Regions from separate parts of the Nocardia sp. NPDC006044 genome, predicted to be linked through region 2. Evidence: riboswitches for the same ligand, from Rfam matches in the RefSeq annotation. Region 2 holds a riboswitch; the other holds the start of a gene.
The links. Region 2 has a riboswitch for cobalamin ahead of ACFYO1_RS40310 (CbtB-domain containing protein). Riboswitches for the same ligand answer to the same signal wherever they lie in the genome.
Positions count from the first base shown of each region.

Region 1: it holds a riboswitch for cobalamin, as region 2 does, so the genes downstream of both, ACFYO1_RS12175 (methylenetetrahydrofolate reductase) here and ACFYO1_RS40310 (CbtB-domain containing protein) in region 2, are expected to answer to the same signal.

Region 1 covers NZ_JBIAID010000001.1:2,593,720-2,597,360, forward strand. The annotation lists gene ACFYO1_RS12170 (NADP-dependent oxidoreductase) at 1-736, shown strand, start outside; gene ACFYO1_RS12175 (methylenetetrahydrofolate reductase) at 840-1,841, opposite strand; cobalamin riboswitch at 1,977-2,110, opposite strand; gene ACFYO1_RS12180 (helix-turn-helix domain-containing protein) at 2,342-3,229, shown strand; gene ACFYO1_RS12185 (hypothetical protein) at 3,522-3,641, opposite strand, start outside.
Region 2 covers NZ_JBIAID010000006.1:210,197-213,837, forward strand. The annotation lists gene ACFYO1_RS40300 (alpha/beta fold hydrolase) at 1-576, opposite strand, end outside; gene mhuD (mycobilin-forming heme oxygenase MhuD) at 670-984, shown strand; cobalamin riboswitch at 1,063-1,218, shown strand; gene ACFYO1_RS40310 (CbtB-domain containing protein) at 1,245-1,439, shown strand; gene ACFYO1_RS40315 (CbtA family protein) at 1,484-2,272, shown strand; gene ACFYO1_RS40320 (hypothetical protein) at 2,308-2,799, shown strand; gene ACFYO1_RS40325 (OsmC family peroxiredoxin) at 2,859-3,299, opposite strand; gene ACFYO1_RS40330 (DMT family transporter) at 3,450-3,641, opposite strand, start outside.

The DNA.
Region 1 (3,641 bases), on a different contig from region 2:
CGAGACGGTCAGTGGGACCTTCGGTGTCACCGAGTACGCGATCAGCGACGGCAGCGGCGTGGAGCGGGTCGATCTCGAGGTCGCGTCGGCGGCAACCTGGCTCGGTGCGCTCGGAATCACCGGCATGACAGCGTATTTCGGCCTGATCGAGATCGGGAAGGTACAGGCGGGGGATACTGTGCTGATCTCCGCGGCGGCCGGCGCGGTGGGCAGTGTCGCCGGGCAGATCGCAAAGGCGTTGGGCGCCACGGTGATCGGCATCGCGGGTGGTCCGGAGAAGTGCCGGATGCTGACCGAGGAGTTCGGTTTCGACCTGGCGATCGATTACCGCAGCGAGAATGTGCTGCGGCGGCTGCGCGAACTCGCGCCCGGCGGTGTCGATGTCTTCTTCGACAATGTCGGCGGGGAGATACTCGATGCCGCGCTGGCCAACCTGCGCCGGGGCGCCCGGATCGTCATCAGCGGCGCGATCGCGTCGTACAACGCGGCCAAGCCACCGCCGGGACCGTCCCGCTACATGTCGTTGCTGGTGTTCCGGGCGTCCATGACGGGGTTCGTCGTGTTCGACTACGCGGACCGCTACGGAGAAGCCATCGCGCAGATCTCGAAATGGCTGGCCGAGGGCAAGATCAAGCCGCGCGAGCATGTCGTCGAGGGCGGAGTCGAGCGATTCGGCACGACCCTCGAGATGCTGTTCACCGGTGCGAACACCGGCAAGTTGTTGCTGGCTGTCTGAACACGTATGCCGGCCCCGTTCGATCACCCACGCGAGCAACCCACGCGGGTGATCGAACATCAGCGGCGACTCGACCGAGCGAGGCCACCGCCCGGCCGCGGCATCAGGCGCTGAGCGGCGCGGCGGTGACCTCGTAACCGAGGTTGGTGAGCACCTCGGTGGTCGCCTTGGCGAAATTGAGCGTGATGAAATGCAGGCACGGCGCCCCCTCGTCGATGAGGCGCTGGGCCATCTCGGTGGCGATCTCGATGCCGGCCGCACGCACTGCGGCGCGGTTCTCCTCGGCGCCGGTGCCCGCCGCGGCGCGCAGCCGCCGCATGATCGACTCGGGCAAGGCGCGGCCGCTGAGTTCCTCGGCGCGCGCGATGGTGCGCAGGGAGGTGATGGGCATCAGTTCCGGGATGATCGGTTTCGCGCCTTGCTCGGCGTCGGCGGCGGCGACGCGATCGCGAAGGCGCAGATAGTGATCCACCTCGAAGAACATCTGGGTGATCGAATAGTCCGCTCCGGCACGGAGTTTCGCGGCCAGGAACTGCGCATCGGTGGGCAGGTCGGGGGACTGATGGTGCCCCTGCGGGAACGACGCGACGCCGACGTTGAAGTCGCCGAGATCCCGCACGATGCGCACCAATTCCTCGGCGTACTCGACCCCCTCGGGGTGCCTGTGCCATTCGCCGAGCGGATCGCCGGGCGGGTCACCGCGCAATACCAGAATGTTGCGGATGCCGCAGTCGGCGTAGGAGCCGACCAGCGCGCGCAACTCGGCGATGCTGTGCCCGACCGCCGTCAGGTGCGCGACCGGCAGCAACGTGGTCTGCTGAGCTAGCTGTCCGGTGATCCGGGCGGTGCGGTCCTTGGTCGAACCACCCGCGCCGTAGGTCATCGAGACGAACGCCGGATGCATGCGCTCGAACTCCCGCACCGTGCGCCAGAGCCGAGCCTCGCCGGCGGTGTCGCGCGGCGGATTGAACTCCACCGAGAACGGCACCCGCGCCCCCGAATGGATGCGCAGGCTGTCGACGACCGACGGGACGCCGGAGACTGCCGGTGTGAGGTGAGTAGGGAGCCCGTGATTCGAACGGTCACGTCCGGGGATGGAATGCATGGATGAACTCCAGGTCAGCGGCCAGTGGCCGCCGCCGATAACGAGTCGACACCGAGGAGCCCCATGAAGCATCGATCCCGTGCCCGGGTCTGCTCGGCGTCGCGCTCGATCCACGAGGCGACGACCGCCGGATACGGTGTACCCGGCACAATCGGCAGGTCTGCGGGCTCATGGGCACCGACCCGAGCTCGGGTGCGGTCCCGGAGTTTCACCGAGTTCCTCTCACCGGCCACACGCTGACGCGCGAGACCGATTCGACGCCATCGCGCGGATCAGGGGCTCCTCGACTCCGCCTCCGGCGAACCAGTTGCACTCGCGAATATAGCGAAGTCCTCTGGGATCACCAAGGATGAGGGGTCGTCGCGGCGCGGTGACGCGCCGCGGAATCAAACCGCGGGTCGGTTTGCGGAGCGCAGGATATCATCTAACCGACGCGGTGTGGTGCGAGACGGAAATGGGCGCGATACCGCTGCTAGTCGTCGAGAAGCGGGGTAGAGGTCATGGTCGCGGAACCGGTCCGGATCACCGGGATCGACGCGCGGGTCGCCGAGCGCGGTCCGACCGCGCTGCGGATCGCAATCGGTGGTCAACTGCGCAAGCTGCGCGAAGCCAAAGGCATCACGCCGGTCGCGGCCGGCAATCACATCCGTGGTTCGCACGCCAAGATCAGCAGGCTCGAACTCGGCCGGACCGGTTACAAGGATCGCGATATCCGGGATCTGCTGACGCTCTACGGCGTCACCGATCCGGACGAGCGCGAGATGTTCCTGGACTTGGCGCGCAAGGCGAATCAGCCCGGCTGGTGGCACCGCTACAGCGATCTGCTGCCACCCTGGTTCGAGACCTATCTCGGCCTCGAGGGCGCCGCCCAGTCGATCAGAACCTTTGAGGGACAACTGGTTCCGGGTCTGCTGCAAACCGAGGACTACACCCACGCGGTGATCGAGGTCAGTCAGCAGAACGCCGAGGCGGCGCGCCGGGTGGAGCTGCGCGCGAAGCGCCAGGAGATCCTCGACCTGCCGGACGGGCCTAGATTGTGGGCGGTGCTGGACGAGGCCGTGCTGCACCGGCCGATCGGCGGCCGGAAGGTACTGCGCGAGCAGATCGAGCACCTGGTAAAGGTCTCGCACAAGCAAGGAGTGACAATCCAGGTGCTGCCCTTCTCCGCAGGCGTCCACGCGGCCGCGGGCAGCTCGTTCACCCTGCTCCGCTTCGCCGAACAGGAACTCCCCGACATCGTCTACCTCGAGCAACTGACCAGTGCCTTCTACCTGGACCGCAGCGACGACCTCGAGGTCTACCGCGACGTGATGGATCAGGTTGCGGTGCAAGCCGAAACACCGGAACGATCACGCGCCCTGATGATCGCGGCAGCCGCGCGACTCTGAGCGGCCGCCCCGGATCTCGCCCGGTTCCGTAGGCGGTCAAACCGTCTGCCGAATCACTGATCGCCGACGTCAGGTCGATACGCCGATCAGGGAGCGTCGCCGAGTTCGCCGGACGTACTCGCGCCCTTGTCATGCGTTTGGGGGAGTGTGCGCCGGGGGTGCTTGTGTCAGCATTGTTTTGGCACAGGCAACTTCGAGGGGGGCACGTGCGGAACCGTTCTGGCCCAGTTGTATTGGGCGTGGTGGTGCTGGGGGCGTCGGTGTGGGCGGCGTGCGGCAGTGAATCGGCTGATCAGGACAGATCGTCTACACCGCGGGCGCCCTCGACGTCATCGGTCGTCGTTGCGTCCGACCAAGCGTCGGTGACGCCGTCGCCCGGGGTGTCGCCGCTGACACCGGCGACGACGAAACA
Region 2 (3,641 bases):
GAGCAGCAGCGCGGGCACCCGGATGGCGTGCCACTGCGGCCAGAAATCGCGACTGCCCCACTCCTCGGAGATGTCGCGGAATGTCGTCACCGACCCATGCAGCCGGTAGCCGTCCGGTCCATGCTCGAACGAGTTCAGGAAATACCGCCCGGCGACCGGCCCGAAGAATCTCAGCACCGCGTTCGCGTCCGGGAACGGTTGCGGCCACGCCTCGATCATCGCCGCCCAGTCCGTCGCCGTCCGGCCGGTGAAGTCCGGGGCGATGTCCTCGATCACCAGCGCCCGCACCCGGCCCGGGTGCGTCGCGGCGAACACCCAGCCGTGCAGCGCGCCCATCGAATGCCCGATCAGCACCATCGGTTCGGTGATGCCGGCGGTCGCGGCGGCCAGATCGGCGACGAACGCCTCGGTGGTCAGCTCGTCCGGGGCGGGCCTGCCGTGCCCGGCCGCGTCGAAGGTGAAGACGTGGCCGTAGTCGCGCAGCCAGTCCAGCTGGTCGTGCCAGGTCCTGGCGCTGCCCATCAGTCCGTGCAACAGCAGGATGGGCACACCCGCTCCGCCTTCGTCATGCAACACTCCGCCGATTCTGCCGGGCCGCGCCGACAGGTGCGCACAACCCCCGATACGGCCCATACCGGGCACTCGCGCGCGGGTCGTATTGTCGAGCGCATGGCTGTTGTGAAGATCAACGCGATCGAGGTTCCCGAGGGCGCGGGCCCCGAGCTGGAGAAGCGGTTCGCCCACCGGGCGCACGCGGTGGAGGGCTCGCCGGGTTTCCTCGGTTTCCAGCTGCTCCGGCCGGTCGCCGGGGACAACCGGTACTTCGTTGTCACCCAGTGGGATTCGGAAGAGTCGTTCGCCGCGTGGCGGGACGGCCCGGCGCGCGAAGCGCACGCGGGCGAGCGGCAGAAGCCGGTGTCCACCGGTGCGTCGCTGCTGGAGTTCGAGGTCGTGCTGGACGTGGCGGCCAAGCCCGCGGGCTGACCCGGCCACCCACGCCGGGCGGGCCGAACCGTCCGGCGACTCGCCCGACGCCGGGGCGCGACCGTGCTGGTCGTGTTGACGGCGGGTGCCTCCAGGTGTCACAGTTCGAATGACAAAACGCGAGGGTGATGCGGTAATCCGGTGAAATTCCGGAGCGGTCGCGCCACTGTGTTCCATGCACCGGGTCCCTGGGTGCCGGAAAGCCAGACACCGGCATCTTCGCACCCATTCGACGGGACGCGCATCCCTAGGAGGACCGCATGGCTATCGTGCATTCGCCGAGCCGGGCAAACGAAACTCTGGCCACTGTGCTCGTCACAGTAGGCGTCGTTCTTCTCGCACTGCTCACGCTGTACCTGGTCGGCTTCGATCAGGGCGTCATCTCGCGCAGCGGGATGTACCTGCACGAGCTGATGCACGATGGACGGCACCTGCTGGGGCTTCCGTGCCACTGACTTCGTCGGCTGCCGTTTCTCAGGATCCACCCGCTGCGTTCCCGTTGACCGGTTCGCTGAAGACCCTGCTGCTGCGCGGTCTGCTGGCCGGTCTCATCGCGGGCCTGCTGGCCGCGTCGGTCGGCTTCTTCGTCGGTGAATCGAAGATCAACGCCGCGATCGCCATCGAGGAAGCCAATTCCGCGGCGGCGCAGCACGCGCCCGGCGCGGAAGCGGAGGCGAGCGGCGGACATTCGCACGGCGACGAGGAAGAACCCCTGGTGAGCCGCACCGGGCAGAAGGCGGGACAGTTCCTCGCCCTCGGCCTGGCCGGTCTCGCGCTCGGCGCGATCTTCGCCTCGGTCGCGAACGTCGCCCGGCGCTACAGCACGCTGTCCGGGCCGAAACTCGCGCTCGCGCTCGGGCTGGGTGGCTGGGCCGCGATCGTGGCGGTGCCGTTCTTCAAGTACCCGGCGAACCCGCCCGCGGTGGGTGACCCGGAGACGATCAATCAGCGCACCCTGCTCTGGGTGGCGGCGGTGCTGCTCGGCCTGGCGGCCGTCGGTATCGGCGTGTACGTCTACAAGGCGCTGCGCGGTCAGCTGAGCACCGTGCGGCTGATCGGCGGGGTGGCCGCGTTCGTTCTGGTCACCATCGTGGGCTATGTCCTGCTGCCCGGCGTCAACGAGGTGAAGGCGGACTTCCCGGCGACGCTGCTGTGGCAGTTCCGGGCGGCCTCGCTCGGCGAGACCGCCACGCTGTGGGCCTGTCTGGCCCTCGGCTTCGCCGCGCTCAGCGAATTCGCCACGCGCGGTGATACTCCGGTACGAGGGTCGGTCGCTACCGCGGGCTGATCCGCATCCACGAGACGAGGGGCAGTGTCGGTGTCATGACCGGCACTGTCCTTTCCCTTTGGCCCGCACCGCTGCGTTCGGGCGCACCCGCGCAACCACCGCGCGCCGTCCTCGTCGCGTTCGTCGGCTTCGTGGTCGCGCTGCTGGCCGGCGTGGCCGAGGCCGTCGAACAGGCCGCGCTGCTGCTGGAGCGCGACGAGGTCGACATGGCCGGCCTGGCCACCGGACTCGCGGTGCGGCTGGGGATCTACCTGGTCGTGCTCGTCGTCGCGATCCGGATGACGCACGGCGCCCGCTGGGCGCGGCTCCTGCTGACCTTCGGCATCGGCGTGATCGGCCTGCTCTCGCTGATCATCGAACCGCTGGCGGCACTGTTGTCCGCGGACAAGTTCGGCGACCTGTTCGCGCGTCTCACCGTCGAATCCGTGGTGATCGGCGGGTTCCGCACGATCCACGTGGTCGCGGTGCTGGTCGCCGTCCCGGCGATGTATCACCCGGCGGCGCGCCGATTCTTTCGCCGCGCCTGAACATTTCGCATCATCACATGGCTCCTCGCACATCCGGGGATGTGCGGGGAACCAAGCGATTACGCGAGGGCCGCGTCCAGCTGGATGTGGTCGACGCCGGCCAGGGCCTTGCTGACCGGGCACCCGGCCTTGGCGGCCTCGGCAGCGGCGGCGAACGCGTCGGCGTCGATGCCGGAGACCTTGCCGCGCACGGTCAGCTTGATTCCGCTGATCCGGAAGCCGCCGGCCGGATCCGGCCCGAGGGTCACGTCGGCGCTCACGTCGAGGCTCTCCGGGGTGCCGCCCGCGTTGCCGATCTGCGCCGAGAGCGCCATCGCGTAGCAGGACGAGTGCGCCGCCGCGATGAGCTCCTCCGGGCTGGTGGTGCCGTCGGCGTCGTCGGCCGAACGCTTCGGGAACGACACGTCGTACTTGCCGACGCCGGAGCTGGCCAGCTCGACCTGCCCCGACCCCTCCTGCAGAGTGCCGGTCCAAGCAGTACGCGCGGTACGTGTAGGCATCACGATCCTTCCTAGTCCGCCTCTCCGAGTATTCAGGCCAGATTCAGGTGCCACCGCGGGTGCGCTGGCGGCCGACAGTGAGGCGCGGGTCACGTTACCCCGTACCCGGCGAGTTACCCATGTTCATACGAAATCAGTTGTCGCATTTGATTACTCGGGAGTGGTGACCCGGGCCAGCACGATGCCGCCGATGATCAGCGACAGCGCGAACACCCGCCCCGCGCTGAGCGGATCCTTGTTGAACACGATGCCGAGGCCGATGGCGCCGACCGCGCCGATGCCGGTGAAGATCGCGTACGCGGTGCCGACCGGCAGCGTCTGCATGGCCCTGGACAGCAGGTA